Regions from separate parts of the Rhizobium sp. CG4 genome, predicted to be linked through region 3. Evidence: predicted binding sites of a transcription regulator. Region 3 holds the regulator's gene; each other region holds the start of a gene.
The links. The regulator LexA, encoded in region 3, represses DNA repair genes until DNA is damaged. The targets are predictions, from matches to a motif close to TGTTCNNNNTGTGTTCNG.
Positions count from the first base shown of each region.

Region 1: the regulator LexA is predicted to act here: its motif matches at 2,929-2,946, upstream of HGO37_RS19950 (ImuA family protein).
Region 2: the regulator LexA is predicted to act here: its motif matches at 3,515-3,532, upstream of HGO37_RS26030 (ImuA family protein).

Region 1 covers NZ_JABAEG010000007.1:297,503-302,764, forward strand. The annotation lists gene HGO37_RS19940 (error-prone DNA polymerase) at 1-687, opposite strand, end outside; gene HGO37_RS19945 (Y-family DNA polymerase) at 684-2,195, opposite strand; gene HGO37_RS19950 (ImuA family protein) at 2,116-2,868, opposite strand; gene HGO37_RS19955 (FAD/NAD(P)-binding protein) at 3,448-5,130, shown strand; gene HGO37_RS19960 (MOSC domain-containing protein) at 5,174-5,262, shown strand, end outside.
Region 2 covers NZ_JABAEG010000015.1:15,351-20,612, reverse strand. The annotation lists gene HGO37_RS26040 (error-prone DNA polymerase) at 1-1,258, opposite strand, end outside; gene HGO37_RS26035 (Y-family DNA polymerase) at 1,255-2,766, opposite strand; gene HGO37_RS26030 (ImuA family protein) at 2,687-3,454, opposite strand; gene ligD (non-homologous end-joining DNA ligase) at 3,726-4,778, shown strand; partial or broken gene HGO37_RS26020 (SOS response-associated peptidase) at 4,841-5,262, shown strand, end outside.
Region 3 covers NZ_JABAEG010000002.1:221,477-226,738, forward strand. The annotation lists gene HGO37_RS06230 (ATP-binding protein) at 1-233, opposite strand, end outside; gene lexA (transcriptional repressor LexA) at 684-1,412, shown strand; gene HGO37_RS06240 (ComEC/Rec2 family competence protein) at 1,517-4,015, opposite strand; gene gltA (citrate synthase) at 4,317-5,262, shown strand, end outside.

The DNA of each region.
Region 1 (5,262 bases), on a different contig from region 3:
CAGGCGTGATATTTCCTCTGGCGGTTTCATATAGCGATCTGCATGGCGCTCGCGCTCGAAGCCAATCTCATCAATGGTAGTATTGTTGCGGATACAAGTGACGATGTCTTGCAACTGTCGACGGCCAGGTTCATGAAACAGCACATCATTGGTAACGACGGTTTTGACACCTGAACGAGCCGCGAGGCCGACAAGCTTGTGCAACCGCATTTGATCATTTGGCCGGCGCCGCAAACAGAGCGAAACATAGGCACGATCTGCGAAGACCTCTGCCATTTTTCTCATCTGCACCGCACAGCGATCATCCGGCAGATCAGGCACCAGAATGCCAATCATGCCGGCGGAATAGGTGATCACGTCATCCCAGGTCAAAATGCAGTTGTTCTTGCCGCCACGCGATTTGCCCAGCGTAATCAGACGCGTCAGCCGCGAATAGGCGGCACGGTTTGTGGGGTAAACCAAAAGCGACATGCCGTCTTGCAGGTCAAGCCGACAGCCGACCACCAGCCTCACACCGGTGGATCGGGATGCTTCCAGCGCGCGGACAATGCCGGCAAGCGAATTGCGATCCACAACACCGACCGCTTCGATGCCGAGGAGCTTTGCGGTCTCGAACAGTTCCTGCGCCGAGCTCGCACCGCGCAGGAAGGAAAAGTGGGTGGTGACCTGCAGCTCTGCATAGCTCATGCGAATATCCCATGCACGAACCAGCGATGGGAGCCGGTTTGAGGATCAACACCGTCGCCCGAGCGAAACACCCAAAGACGCTCACCAGCTTCATCCTCGATCAGGAAATAATCCCGGACCGCTTCCATTTCCGCATTGCGTTGCCACCACTCTCCGAAGATGCGCTCCGGCCCATCAGCCCGTTTGACCTTGCGGCGTTTGCCACGCCAGACAATCGATACTGGAGGACGGTCTGGCAGCAATGCAATCGCTTCGATCAGTTCAGGTCGCGGCAATAGTCTTACCGGCCGAAGCCAGTGGCTCACCCAGACAGTACTGACCGGATCAGCCGCCGCAGATATGCGTTTGACAGAGCGCTCCGGCACGTCAGAAGCAACCGGTGCTACACGATAAACCCGGTTGCCGCGATTGCCGTAGATATCGATCAGCGGGGTGACATCCGTCATCTCGTCTTCGACCAAGGCGGATGATTTCTGGGCCTCCTCCAGCGGTTCGGCCATGACGGCGATAAGGCTCAGCTTTTCGATACCAAATCCCGGCTCGATCTTTTCCGTGCGGTCACGAAACAGTTTGGTCAGCCAGGCAACATCGCGGGCAGGTTTGGCAGTGCCGGCACGGATCGCCTGTCGCGTGCCGTCGACCTTTTCTACGATGAGGTCGGCTCGTCTTACGCCGAGCCCCTTTTTCTGCAGTTCCTCAATTAGTTGGATGACCAGCCTGCCGACATATTTGTCGATGGTTTCTGCCGCACCGATCGGCTCAGCGAAGGATCTGCTGACCTCGATCAGTTCAGCTGTGCGGATAGGATCAATCGGTTCAGCAACCCGACCGAACATCTGATCAAGCCGGCGGCCAATCTCGGGACCGAACCGCAACGCCAGTGGTGCGCGAGGTGTATTGGCCAATTCACCAATTGTCTGGAAACCGAGCGTCCGCAGATCCGTGATAACAGCTGACGGCAGACGTAACAGGGCGATGGAGAGCTTTTCCACCGCACGCACAGTTTCCCCTGATGGCACTATGACCGTATCGCGATTGATGGTGCGTGCGCAGGCATGGGCGGCACCCCAGGTATCGGCCACCGCCACGCGGGCGGTCAGCTTTTTTGCCAGAAACTGGTTGGCAATCTTGGTCACCATCGGCATCTCACCACCCTGCAGGTGATCTGCCCCTTCCGTATCCATGACAATGCCATCGCGACCATCAACCGCGACGATCGGCGAATAGATGGTCAGAGCCCAAAGGGCTATGCGCTCCAAGGCAGAGGCATCGGCAGCAAGGTCAGCATCAACAAGCATGAGACCGCGAAACAGTGCCTGTGCCTTAGCTGCTGGCATGCCGACATGAACACCGGCCTTGCAGGCAGCCAGATCAGCGGCAGATACCCAGCGTTTGGACCCGCTTCTGCTGATGACTGCGATCGCCTGTTCAGGCAAAATGGAGGGATCGGCGCGACGAATGCGATCCGTCGGCAGATCCGGTAGGTAGATCGATACGACCCGTGTCATCGCACGCCCTCACGAGAAACTCAGCACACTCACCCGCTTTCACGCGCATCAATTCCAGAAACCACTGGGCACTGCCCACGCCCGGTACTGGAAGTTGTTCCGATGGCATTACACTGACGCGCCATCTGGTTGTCGAAGCGGTCGGTTGCCCGAAATCATTGGCCTCCGTCTGTCGTCGCCATCGCCTGACCGCCAGTGCCATGGTGCCTGTCCGTTCTGCAGCAAGCTGGAGGCGACGCGAGCCAACCATTGGCAGGCGTACGAGCTCGCCGACAACGGCACCCAATCCGCCAAAGGCCAACCCCTCTTCCATGTTGGCAAGCACGTCTTCTTCACGGTCGGATTCCACAAAGATCACCCGGTCCGGATGAAGGCCCACCTGCGCGAGAGCTGGAAAAAACAGATCTGGCCGCGTCAGGCACCAGACGACCGGTCCTTTGGTTCGCGCCGCAATGCCGGCTGCAAAAAGCGCAGCCGCTGCACCATCAACCGTCCCTGCCCCGCCGCCTGCAAATTCGTGCAGTGCGCCGTAGGAAAGGCCACCGCCCGGCAAAACCCGGTCAATGTCGGCGACGCCAAACGGCAAGGTTCCGGCGTTGCGCGCCGAGTTTCTTTCCAAAGAAGCGATACGCTGGCGCAGATCTGAAATCACATGCTGGCAGGCAACAGTCATCGTTCACAGCTCCCTTTGGACATGTGTTTGCAGGTCGACATAATGTCGCAAGAATTGATGTGTTCATTGTTTGTTCCAATCGTAATCATGAGTCAAGCGGCTCAAAATTTGGGAATATTATCCTTTTTGATGGAATTTAAGCGAATAGTGATAAGAATCAAATCTGTAGCGGAAACGCAATTTATTTAAAAAATTTGCCTATCTGCATCCAGATGGTGGATAGCGGGGTTGAACGACCTCGTTCAATATTCTTGAGTTTCCCCGGATGGATCGCCCTGAGCCGAGTCTACAGCTGGCACTCAAAACATCCGCCTTGGCTATCAGAAAATAGAGCTGAGTGACGGGTGACACGGGTGGAAACCTCTTCGTTTCGACCACAATAAGGGCTCGAAAGTCACGCGGCGTAACTACTGCGACTGAACGGGCACTAACTTGAGAAATCCGCGGGCTTCGACATGGTGCTGTCTAACCTAGTGAATGGCTTAGTCCGTCAACGTACACAGAGCTTGTTAGCGGAACACAATAGCGACCGTTACCATTACACACTGCCGCCGCAGTGGGCGATGTGGAGTAAATTGCATGAATACCAGAATTTGCATCATCGGTTCAGGCCCAACCGGCATTTTTACACTTAAGACGCTGGTTGCCTCTCCAGTTCCGCTGATAATTAGCGTGTTTGATGCCGAACTTGTCGCGGGCAAGGGAACACCCTACCTGCCGGGGGCAAATGATCCGGTTATGTTGTCAAATATTCCCAGCATCGAGATACCGCTGTTGATGGAAACGCTCGTAGATTGGCTTAACCGTCAGTCCGACGACTATCTGAGCACATTCAGCATAAGCCGATCATCAATAAACGATCGCGAATTTTATCCGCGCCTAGTGATCGGAGACTATTTTCACGATCAATTTCAGGCGATCCTATCTGTTGGAAAAATCAACCGCCATCGCGTTGAGGTTTATCCCGGCCATAGGGTTACCGACATCGAGCTCGGCACAACTGATATCCGTGTTAAAGTCTCCAGCTTCGACGGGGATTTTGACGCCGTGTTCGACCATGTCGTTATGGCCACGGGTCACAACTGGCCTGAAAACACTCAGGTCAAACCCGGATATTTTGCGTCGCCGTGGCCCGCTACAGAACTGCAAGAGATCGGCCATGGCAGACTTGGCATTCTTGGCACGTCGCTCAGCGGCATCGATGCACTTCTAACAGTTGCGACCTCTTGTGGTTCATTCGTTTGTGACGACGGGGGAACATTGCAGTACGTAACAAGTGCAGGACACCAGGACTTTCACGCAACAATGATGTCCCGGAAGGGCTTATTGCCCGAAGCTGACTTCTATTGCCCACTTCCCTATATAGAACCACAAATTTGTACGTATGAAGCCATCCAAAACGAAGTCAATATCGGTTCTCAGGGCCTGCTGGATCGGGTGTTTGATCTTTTCCAGCGAGAGTTGTTGGCAGCTGATCCTGACTATTCGGCTGAAATCGGTCTCAGTCACCTGTCGGTAGACACATTCGCGGACGCTTACTATGGGCGGCGTTCAGACACTGATCCATTCGTATGGGCCGCGACAAACCTTGCGGAAGCGCACCTCAATTTCGAGCTGCAGTTCACCATTCCTTGGCGATACGCCATTCTCATTACGCATGAGATTATAGAGAAAGCGATACCACACCTCGACACAACCGATCTCACGCGTTTTAACCGGTCATTCAAGGGTATTTTTATCGATCAGTACGCGACGGTTCCACATCTTTCTATTCGTCGGCTTTTGGCACTGCGTAACGCTGGCCGATTAGACATTATTAAGCTCGGATCGGACTATGACATTGAGACCGAGGGGCTCGAACGCGGAGCACGAATCCGGACAGGCGATAGAGAACAACAGTTCAGCAGTTTCATCGACGCGACCGGACAAAGCAGCTTGTCTGTTCGTGAACTGCCTTTCCCCACCCTGTTAAAGCAACGCGGGATCCAGGCGGCAAACACGCCTGAGCCAGCACGTCGTTTCATGGATGGCGAAAGTGCCAACTTTAAAAAGACAGGTGGCATCGAGATCGACGAGGCGTACCGACCACGGGGAGCAACGGCACTTTCAAACCGACTTTACTGTGTGGCAATCCCATTCCTCTTGCACAAGCGTCCCTTCGTTCAGGGCATCACAAGTGCTGCTGAACTGGGAAAGACGGCAGCAAACGCCATATTGGCGGACATTGCGGTGGATCAGCCGCCCGTACTTCGCATGGCATAACAGAGGCTGTGGAACAGCTGAATTCGTCAAGCGTTGGCTGATAATGAAAAAAATCGGAATAGTAAAAGAGATTTGGCGCTACCCGGTCAGTTCACTGGGCGGAGAGCGGTGTCGTCGGGCGCAGGTGAATGG
Region 2 (5,262 bases), on a different contig from region 3:
GCGCCTTGCCGACGTCACGGATCGCGCCTTTTGCCCTGTATCGGGTGACGGTAGCGCAGAGTGCTGCCTTCTCTCGTGTGTAGGTCTTGTAGATCCACTGGATGACCTCCTCGCGCCGCTCGTGCTCGAAGTCGACATCGATATCCGGTGGCTCGTCACGTTCCTGGCTGACGAAACGCTCAAATAGGAGATCATTAGTGGATGGATCGATGCTGGTCACACCGAGGATATAACAGACCGCGCTATTGGCGGCTGAGCCGCGGCCCTGACAGAGGATCCCTTCATTCCGTGCAAAGCGCACGATCGAAAACACCGTCAGGAAATACGGCGCGTATTTCATGGTGCGGATGAGATCGAGTTCATGGCGGACGGTTTTCAGCACATCGGGCGGCAGACCTTCCGGATAGCGCGATGGCACACATTCCCAGACATAATGTTCCAGCGAGGCCTGGGCATCTTTGCCGGGCACAATCGCTTCCTCCGGATATTGATAGGTCAGCTCTTCAAGCGAGAATTTGGCTCGTGCGACGATTTCCATGGTCCGTGCCAAGGCTTCGGGATAACGGGGGAATAGGCGCAACATCTCCCCCGGTGGTTTCAGGTATCGATCGGCATGGCGCTCCCGCTCGAAACCGACGTCGTCAATGGTCGTTCCGGTTCGAATACAGGTGACAATGTCCTGAAGCTGCCGCCTGCCCGGTTCATGAAACAGCACGTCATTGGTGACCACCGTCCTCACCTTGAACCGTGTTGCCAGATTGGAAATCTCATGAAGCCGCATCTGGTCATTCGGTCGGCGGCGTAGGCACAGCGAAACGTAGGCACGGTCAGCAAACATGTCAGCCATTTTTCGCAGGCGCATGGCGCAGACATCGTCGGCAAGGTCAGGCACCAGTATGCCGATCATGCCGTCGCTATAGGCAATCACATCATCCCAGTGCAGGATGCAATTGTTCTTACCGCCGCGCGACTTGCCGAGTGTGATCAGCCGGGTCAGTCGGGAGTAAGCGGTGCGGTCAGTGGGATAGACCAGTACGGACATGCCATCGGCAAGATCCAGGCGACAGCCGACAACCAGCCTTATCCCTGTTCCGCGAGATGCCTCAAGCGCTCGAACGATGCCCGCCAGACTGTTGCGATCAACAACGCCGACAGCATCGATACCAAGGATCTTGGCGGTTTCGAACAGTTCCTGCGCCGAGCTTGCCCCGCGTAGAAAGGAGAATTGCGTGGTGACCTGAAGCTCTGCGTATCTCATGCGAATATTCCATGTACGAACCACCGGTGGTTTCCGGTCTCGGGATCGACGCCGTCGCCGGATCGGAACACCCACAGGCGCTCACCGCTCTCGTCTTCGACAACAAAGTAATCGCGCACCGCGTCCATTTCGCTGTCGCGCTGCCACCATTCACCGAATATGCGCTCAGGCCCGTCTGCCCGCTTCACCTTGCGGCGCTTGCCGCGCCAGGTGACGGAAACCGGCGGATGGTCCGGCATCAGGGCAATAACCTCGATCAGTTCAGGTCGCACAAGCAACCTGACCGGCCGTCGCCAGTGATGAACCCACGACACTGCGACAGGATCGGCCGCCGCGCTAATACGCTGGACCGAACGCTCGGGGACATCTGAAGCCACAGGAGCCACGCGAAAAACCCTGTGGCCGCGGTTGCCATAGATATCGATCAGCGGCGAAACGTCGGTGACCTCTTCTTCCACCAGACCCGATGATTTCTGCATCTCTTCAAGCGGCTCGGCCATGATGGCGACCAGTGTCAGTTTCTCGATGCCGAAACCCGGTTCGATCTTTTCCGTGCGATCGCGAAAGAGCTTGGTCAACCAGGCAACATCGCGAGCCGGTTTGACCGTGCCAGCGCGGATCGCCTGCCGGGTGCCATCGACTTTGTCGACGATCAGGTCGGCGCGTCTTACACCGAGCCCCTTTTTCTGAAGCTCGTGGATCAATTCGATAACGAGCCGACCGACATATTTGTCGATCGTCTCGGCAGCACCAATTGGTTCGGCAAACGCGCGGCTGACCTCGATCAAGTCTACGGATCGGATCGGATCGATCGGCTCGGAGGCCCGTCCGAACATCTGATCAAGGCGGCGACCGATTTCCGGACCAAAGCGAAGGGTTAGTGGTGCGCGCGCAGTGTTTGCCAACTCGCCAATGGACTGGAATCCAAGCGTATGGAGGTCACTGACAATCTTCAGCGGCAGGCGCAGTAGCGATATCGGCAGTTTTTCGACAGCACGCACGGTCTCTCCGATCGGCACGATAACGGTTTCCCGGCTGATGGCACGCGCGCAGGCATGCGCGGCACCCCAGCTATCGGCGACGGCCACGCGGGCCGTCAGCTTTTTTGCGATGAACTGGTTTGCGATCTTCGTCACCATCGGCAGTTCACCACCCTGCAAGTGATCAGCACCCTCGGTATCCATGACAATCCCGTCCACTCCGTCGACAGCAACGATCGGGGAATAGAGCGTCAGGGCCCAAAGCGTGATCCGCTCCAGCGCCGCAGCATCCATACGAGGATCTGCGTCGACCATCATCAGGCCGCGAAACAGCGCCTGCGCTTTGGCCGCCGGCATTCCGACACGAACCCCTGCTTTTCTTGCAGCCGTGTCAGCCGCCGACACCCATCGTTTCGATCCGCTTCGGGCGATCACGGCGATGGCCTGTTCAGGCGGAATAGCCGGATCGTCGCGGCGAATGCGATCGGTCGGCAGATCGGGTAGATAGATCGAGACGACCCTTGTCATCACACGCCCTCACGAGAAACTCAGCACACTCACCCGCTTTCACGCGCATCAACTCCACAAACCAACGCGGCCTTCCAACGCCTGGAACCGGTAGCTCATCGGAGGGCATCACGCTCACCCTCCACCGGGTGGTCGAGGCCGTCGGCTGCCCGAAGTCACTCGCTTCGGTCTGTCGCCTCCAACGGCGAACGGCCAGTGCCATCGTGCCTGTGCGCTCGGCCGCAAGCTGCAGCCGGCGCGAGCCGACCATTGGCAAACGGACGAGCTCACCGACGACGGCGCCGAGACCTCCGAAAGAAAGCCCCTCCTCCATATTGGCAAGCACGTCCTCTTCCCTGTCGGACTCGACAAAGATCACCCGATCGGCATGCAGGCCGACCTGCGCGAGCGCCGGGAAAAACAGATCCGGTCGTGTCAGACACCAGACGATCGGTCCCTTCGTTCGTGCTGCTATGCCAGCCACAAAAAGAGCAGCGGCCGCACCATCGATAGTGCCAGCTCCACCTCCGGCAAACTCGTGAAGCGCACCGTGGGCGAGACCCCCGCCCGGCAGAGCGGCATCCATTTCAGGCACGCCGAAAGCCAGACAACCGGATTTTTTCAGTGTCGTGGTTTCGAGCGACGCGATACGCTCACGCAGATCAGCAATCACACCGTCTGACACCCTTGGGGCGCGTGCAGCAGTCATTGTTCACGGCTCCCTTCAAGGTCGTGTTGGCAGGCCGACATCATGTCGTGCAAATGTAGATGTTCTGTTTTTGTTCCTGCGCAAGAAAAGAGTCAAGTCAGCGAATTTGCGCGAAGACTATTCCGAACATTAGAAGTTAGAGAATCTGCATGAGAATCAGCTGTGTAGCCACACAAAGAAATTTTGACCCTTCCGGCGCTGCCCGGTGGATAGCGGGGACAATATGAGGACCGTCATAATGTCCTTAAGGTTTTTCTGTTGAACTGGTGGCATGACGAAGTCTCCGAGATCCAAACCGCTCCTTGGTGATACCGAAGCAAAGATCCGCTCTAAGCCTCGCCGGAAGCGCAATCCGGCTCAGCCACAGCTGCTGTTCGATCCCATGCCGGAGCGTGTTGAGCCGACGCTTGCTCAGCTGAAGGCACATCCGCCTCAAGGACCCGAATGGTCCTGGGAGGTGAAATGGGATGGATACCGCCTTGCTGTACATATCGAGCCGCAGGGCGTGAGAATTCTGACCCGTGGCGGCCATGACTGGACACACCGTTTTCCTGCGATCGAACAGGCGGCAAGCGCGCTTGGACCAGCGACGATGATTATCGATGGTGAGGCCGTTGTCCTTGATGAAGAGGGACGCTCGGATTTCGGATTGCTGCAGCAGTCTCTCGGCGCATCGGGCAAAAGACCCGGCACGCGCGCCTCCGATGCCATCCTTTACGCCTTCGACCTGCTTTATCTCGATGGCCATGATCTGCGTGGCATCGAATACCGATCACGGCGGCATCTGCTCGAAGACACGGTGAAGGGTCAGGACGGCGCCATCCGGGTATCGGAAACCCTAGACGCCGATCCCACTATCCTGCTCGAACATGCCTGCCGCCTTGGGCTGGAAGGGATCGTTGGCAAACACCGCGATGCGCAATACCGATCCGGTCGGACCGGCGACTGGGTGAAGGTCAAATGCGTTGCGAGCGAGGCATTTTTCATCGTCGGCTATGCGCCATCGAGCGCCTCGCCGACCGGCTTCGGTTCACTGCTGCTGGGCGCGTACCGTGATGGCACGATCGTTGATGTTGGCAGCGTCGGGACAGGGGTCAGCCAAGCTGAGGCCACCAAGCTGCGCAAGATGCTGGACAAGCTGCGCTGGAAGCAGAAACAGCCGCCGGTGTCCTATACCGGAGAGGCGGATATCGTCTGGGTGCATCCGACGCTGATAGCCGAAATCGAGTTTCGTGCCTGGACGAGCGATGGCAAGCTGCGCCATGCAGCCTACAAAGGTTTGCGTGAACGGCAGGACAATGCCGACGTTTATCAGCTTGAGTAGCGGATTGCGTATGACGCGCCATGTTATCCGCCATCTGGTCTAAGCAGTGGGGATCGCGTGACGTGTGCAATCTTTATCGCATGGAAGACGGGATTGGGTCTCGCAGTGGGCGCAGGACGCCGAGCGCCTGATCAACCTGATGCCAGCCTATCAGATGAACCCCGACCAGATGGGACCGATCGTTCGCAACACCGCAGACGGGAAGAAGCAACTGGTTCATGCGCGCTGGGGATTACCCTCGCCGCGCTTCGCCCTGGAGAAGGCGGCAAAGACCAGGGCGGAAAAGCTCGCAGCAAAGGGCAAGTCCTTCGATCTTGAAGAACTGATCCGCATGGAAGCCGACCGCGGTACGACAAATGTGCGCAAACTCAGTTTTCCGCATTGGAAGCGATGGTTCGGTGTTGAGCACCGATGCATTGTGCCAGTCACCAGCTTTGCCGAACCGGATCCCGGAAGCAAAGAGGAAGGCGGAAATGTGCCGAAT
Region 3 (5,262 bases):
CCATCTACAACGATATGACCGAACTTGTCAGCCAGCGTCACGAAGTCCCCTTCAGGGTCAATAATGACCTGCTGAACCCAGGGGGCGGATTGTTCCAGAAGCCTGCGCAGCAGATGCGACTTTCCGGAACCGGAATTGCCTTGCACCAGCAGACGCGTGGCGAGCAATTCCTCAATGTCGAGTTTGGCAGCCTGCCCACCCGATAGCGTTCCCATGTCGATGCCGACCTGCAATGCCCTAAAACCTTATACTGTCAAAATTGATGTTGAATGCCGACTCCGAACGAGCAGCGAACCCTCCCCATAACAGAGATTTCAACGCAATGCTTCCTCGTGAAGGTAAAAATGCACAGGGAATATGCGCTGCCAACCCAATCTGGTGGAGAGAATCAAACGAACCGAATCACAGCGCCTTACGATATCAGATTGATAATCATGCCGGTTGGTCGGCTAACGGGCGGTGTTGCGAGCCTCAGCTTTCTGACGGATCGTTTTGTGATGAATTGACGTGAAATCGTTTAAAAAACAGCGTGATAGGCAGCGATTACACGTCTTGGCTGTTTTGAAAGAAAATTCACCGGGGCGGCGATTACGAAATATTAAAGCCTTGCGGAACACATATGGAACATATAGTGTATGTTCTGCATTTGTTTCGATTTTCATCAACGGTTGGGGTGCGACTTCATGCTCACACGCAAACAGCAGGAACTGCTTCTTTTCATTCACGAAAGAATGAAGGAATCCGGTGTTCCTCCCTCATTTGATGAGATGAAGGATGCGCTTGATCTCGCGTCCAAATCCGGCATTCACCGGTTGATCACAGCGCTTGAAGAACGTGGCTTCATTCGCCGCCTGCCAAACCGGGCACGCGCACTGGAAGTCATCAAACTTCCTGAAGCCTATTCGCCAAGCCTCAAACCACAGCGTGGCTTCTCACCAAGTGTGATCGAAGGCAGCCTTGGCAAACCAAAACCGGTTGTCGCCCCTGCTCCGACCCCCGCCCCTGTCAGCGCCAATGATGGCGGCAGCTCGGTATCGGTGCCGATGATGGGACGGATCGCGGCCGGTGTCCCGATCTCCGCCATCCAGAACAACACACATGATGTGTCCGTGCCGGCTGACATGCTGGGTTCTGGTGAACATTACGCACTGGAAGTGCGCGGTGACTCGATGATCGATGCCGGCATCTTTGACGGCGACACGGTCATCATCCGCAACGCCAAGACCGCCAACCCCGGTGATATCATCGTGGCGCTGGTCGATGATGAAGAAGCGACCTTGAAGCGTTTTCGTCGCAAGGGTGCATCGATTGCGCTTGAGGCGGCAAACCCGGCCTATGAAACCCGTATTTTTGGACCTGACCGCGTCAAGATCCAGGGCAAGCTGGTTGGCCTGATCCGCAGATACCACTAAGCGGTCATCAGCAGACCCATATCACTGCCAGGTGACGCGCCAGCGCGTCATCGCTACTGTCGCCGGAAAACACCCGACACAACTGGCCTTCAACTCACTTTAGCCTAGCGACGGTCCAGCAGTTGCGAGACATGTTCTGGCACTTCCGTTTCAAATGTCCTGCTGCGCCAGTTATAATAACGATGCATGGTCCATGGACGGTAGGAACCATAAATGGCAGCCGTCATCCTCTCGATCGGCAAATGCTGGTTTGCGGCGGTTGTTGCCTCAGTTGAAAATGTGATCTCCAGCGAACCGGTGCGCCGCAATGTCTGGGCACTGAGTAAAAAGGCGCCGGAGCGGCAGGTTTCAAATGATGTGGGACGCGTGGTGATAACCACAGAACCGATGTCGCAAGCGAGACCAAGATATCTGTTATCCAGCACGGAAATCACCACCTGCCCCTTCGCTGATCTGGCGATGCACCAGCTGTCGCGGCGGCAGGTAAAGGCATCGGTTGCATTTGTAACGGCGGCAGACATCACCTGCCTTTCAGCCTGAATGATGTGTTCGTCCAGCATCGGCCGTCGTGATCGTGGTGGCGCGGCATCAGTATTGCCAGTCGTTTTGTCATTGGCATCGTCAGGCGATGGTTCTGGGGCTGGCAGTTCCGGCAGCATGTTTGGCCGAATATATTTGTCAGGTAAGAACAAAGCCCGCGCCCATTGGTCATAGATAAAGCCGGATGGGCGTTGGCTGGTGCTGGCAACCTGATCCTTGCCAACCAGTGCCATCAGTTTCCCGTCCTCAAAAACCACCAGATCGGGATTGTCCTGTTGCCGTGACAGCACAAACAACCCAAGGACTGCCAGCAGGAACACAGCACTTACCCAGGCAAGTCGGGTGCGAAACAGTGTCAGCACCAATAGGCCAAGCGTTCCGGCGCCCAGAAACCATTGATGCTGTCGTCCGACCCCGGCATCGCCTCCCCATGAGGCGACATAGGTGGCAATATCAATTGTCATCGCCATGCCGTAACCCATGACGGTCAGAAACGGACCATCCAGCCCAAAGGGCATCAGTAACATGGCGATCAAGGCAAAGGGCATGACGATGAAAGACATCACCGGCATGGCGGCGAGATTTGCCGCCAGTCCATAGGTGGTGACACGGTGAAAATGCTCCATCGAATAGATGGCCGTGGATACCCCACCAATCAGCGAGGTCACGACAATACCGGCGCAGAAGCTGCCAAGGATGGAAGCACCCTTGAGGGCGATCGGCATATTACTTGGCCGGAAGGTTGCGCTGTCTTGTGCGGCGCGCCGCCGTGTCCAGAAACCATACGCGGCGACCAGCGCAATGGTTGCGGCAAAGGACATCTGGAAACTTGGCCCCATGACCTCTGACGGCGAAACGCAGATAATAATGATGGCGGAAATGGCAACATTTCTGAGGCTGATCGAGGGACGGTCAAACAGCACGGCGATCAGCATGATCGACATCATCAGCCAAGCCCGTTCGGCCGACACTGCAAATCCTGAAATCAGGTAGTAGGCGAGCGTCATGACAAGGGCGGCAAAGGCAGCGATCTTCTTGACCGGCCGCCTCTCGGCAAAACCCGGAAAACAGCTGAGTGCCGTGCGCAAGCCAACGAAGAATATGCCCGATGCCAGCGCCATGTTGAGGCCCGAAATGGCAACGATATGGGCAAGGCCGGACACACGCAGTGCTTCCATGGTGGTTTCTGATATCGCCCGCCGTTCATCGGTTATGATCGAGGCGGCAAAAGCGCCGGCGTCGCCGCCGATCGTGCTGCGGATGCGCTCGGCAATGGCGCTGCGCAATTGATAAAGTCCTGTATCAGTCACGCTGAGCCAGTGGCCGCGTTCCGCAATGCGGCGTTTGATCGCCTCACTCACCGCAGGCTGTGGCGCTCCATAAAAGAAACCGGTTGCACCTATGCCATTAAAATAGCCGGAAAAGGCAAAGTCATTCAGACCAGGCAAGGCCGGTCCTGAGGGTGGAGACAGGCGTGCGCGGCCGGTAACGCCCTGCCCGATTTCTATCGGTTGATGGCGACTTCTTGATAGTGCCGTGATCTTCTGCGGCGGGCGCGACAGTAGAGGGTTTTCAGTTCCGGTGACCGATATGATGTAGCGCCAGTAACCGCGCGCATCCACCTCGCGTCGCTCGACAACACCTGACACGACTGTGGTGACCGGCGTATCAATAATGACGGTATCCTGCCGCCAAGTTTGCAATTGCGCCAGCAGCATGCCTGCCAGACACAGCGCAACAAGGTTAAGCAATCCTGCCAGTTTTGCCGCGCGGTACCGCAGGGTGACCGCAAGTGTGCCGGCTAAACAAAAGCCGCCAGCAAGCAGGTAGGGTGACGGTGTCTGAAGGCTTGAAAACCAGATGATGGCACCGACTGCCAGAAAAACCGGAATACAAAGAAAGCCGTGGCCATAAGCCTTTTCGATGTCCAACATGCGCGACAGCGACGATATCCGGCCGGATAAATTCCCTGCCGTTGCAGACTGTTCATAAACCTCTGCTACCCCGCCCTGATACCGTTGCAGAGCAAAGGAATCACCCTCACCGGGGAGATCCAGTCTCAACGGTTCCTGCTGTCGCAATTCTTGCGATGGTCTTACAGTCAAACCCGCAGCTCCCCCGCCGGACAGGGGGTAATTTGCAACCGGCACAACAACAATGCAACCACTTATATTTTAAGGAAGCATTGACCTAATATGAAACAGTGAAACGCCAAAAGCCTAGTTTTTGGCACAAGTTGATACCGCAACGCACAATTTGCCTTTTGGATAGCTTGGCATATGGCGCAGGATCAGATAGCTATCCTGAACGCTTAACGCCTAGATGCCTCACGGCATCCAAAACGCATGTTCTCGGAGGATTATGATGACGGAAAAAAGCGCTTCTATTACGCTCGGCGACAAGACAGTAGAACTTCCCATTCGAGAGGGAGCGATAGGCCCAGACGTCATCGACATCGCTGCTTTGTACAAGCACACCGGCAATTTCACCTATGATCCCGGCTTCACATCGACTGCATCTTGCGAATCCAAGATCACCTATATCGATGGTGACGAAGGCGTCCTTCTGCACCGTGGTTACCCGATCGAGCAGCTTGCCGAAAAGGGCGATTTCCTTGAAACCTGCTACCTGCTTCTGTACGGCGACCTGCCAACAGCAGAACAGAAAAAGGATTTCGACAACCGCGTAACGCGCCACACCATGGTGCATGAACAGATGACGAAGTTCTTCAGCGGTTACCGTCGTGACGCACATCCGATGGCCGTGATGGTTGGCACCGTTGGTGCCCTGTCTGCCTTCTACCACGACTCGACCGACATTACCGATCCGCACCAGCGCATGGTCGCAAGCCTTCGCATGATCGCCAAGATGCCGACAATCGCGGCAATGGCTTACAAGTATCACGTTGGCCAGCCATTTGTTTACCCGAAGAACGACCTCGACTACGCGTCGAACTTCCTCAACATGTGCTTTGCCGTTCCATGCGAAGAGTACAAGGTGAACCCGGTTCTGGCCCGCGCCATGGACCGTATCTTCATCCTGCATGCTGACCATGAGCAGAACGCTTCGACCTCGACTGTTCGCTTGGCTGGTTCTTCCGGTGCAAACCCGTTCGCCTGTATTGCAGCTGGTATTGCCTGCCTTTGGGGCCCTGCCCATGGCGGCGCCAACGAAGCAGCGCTCAACATGCTCAACGAAATCGGCTCTGTTGACCGTATTCCTGAGTATATTGCCCGCGCCAAGGACAAGAACGATCCGTTCCGCCTGATGGGCTTTGGTCACCGCGTGTACAAGAACTACGACCCGCGCG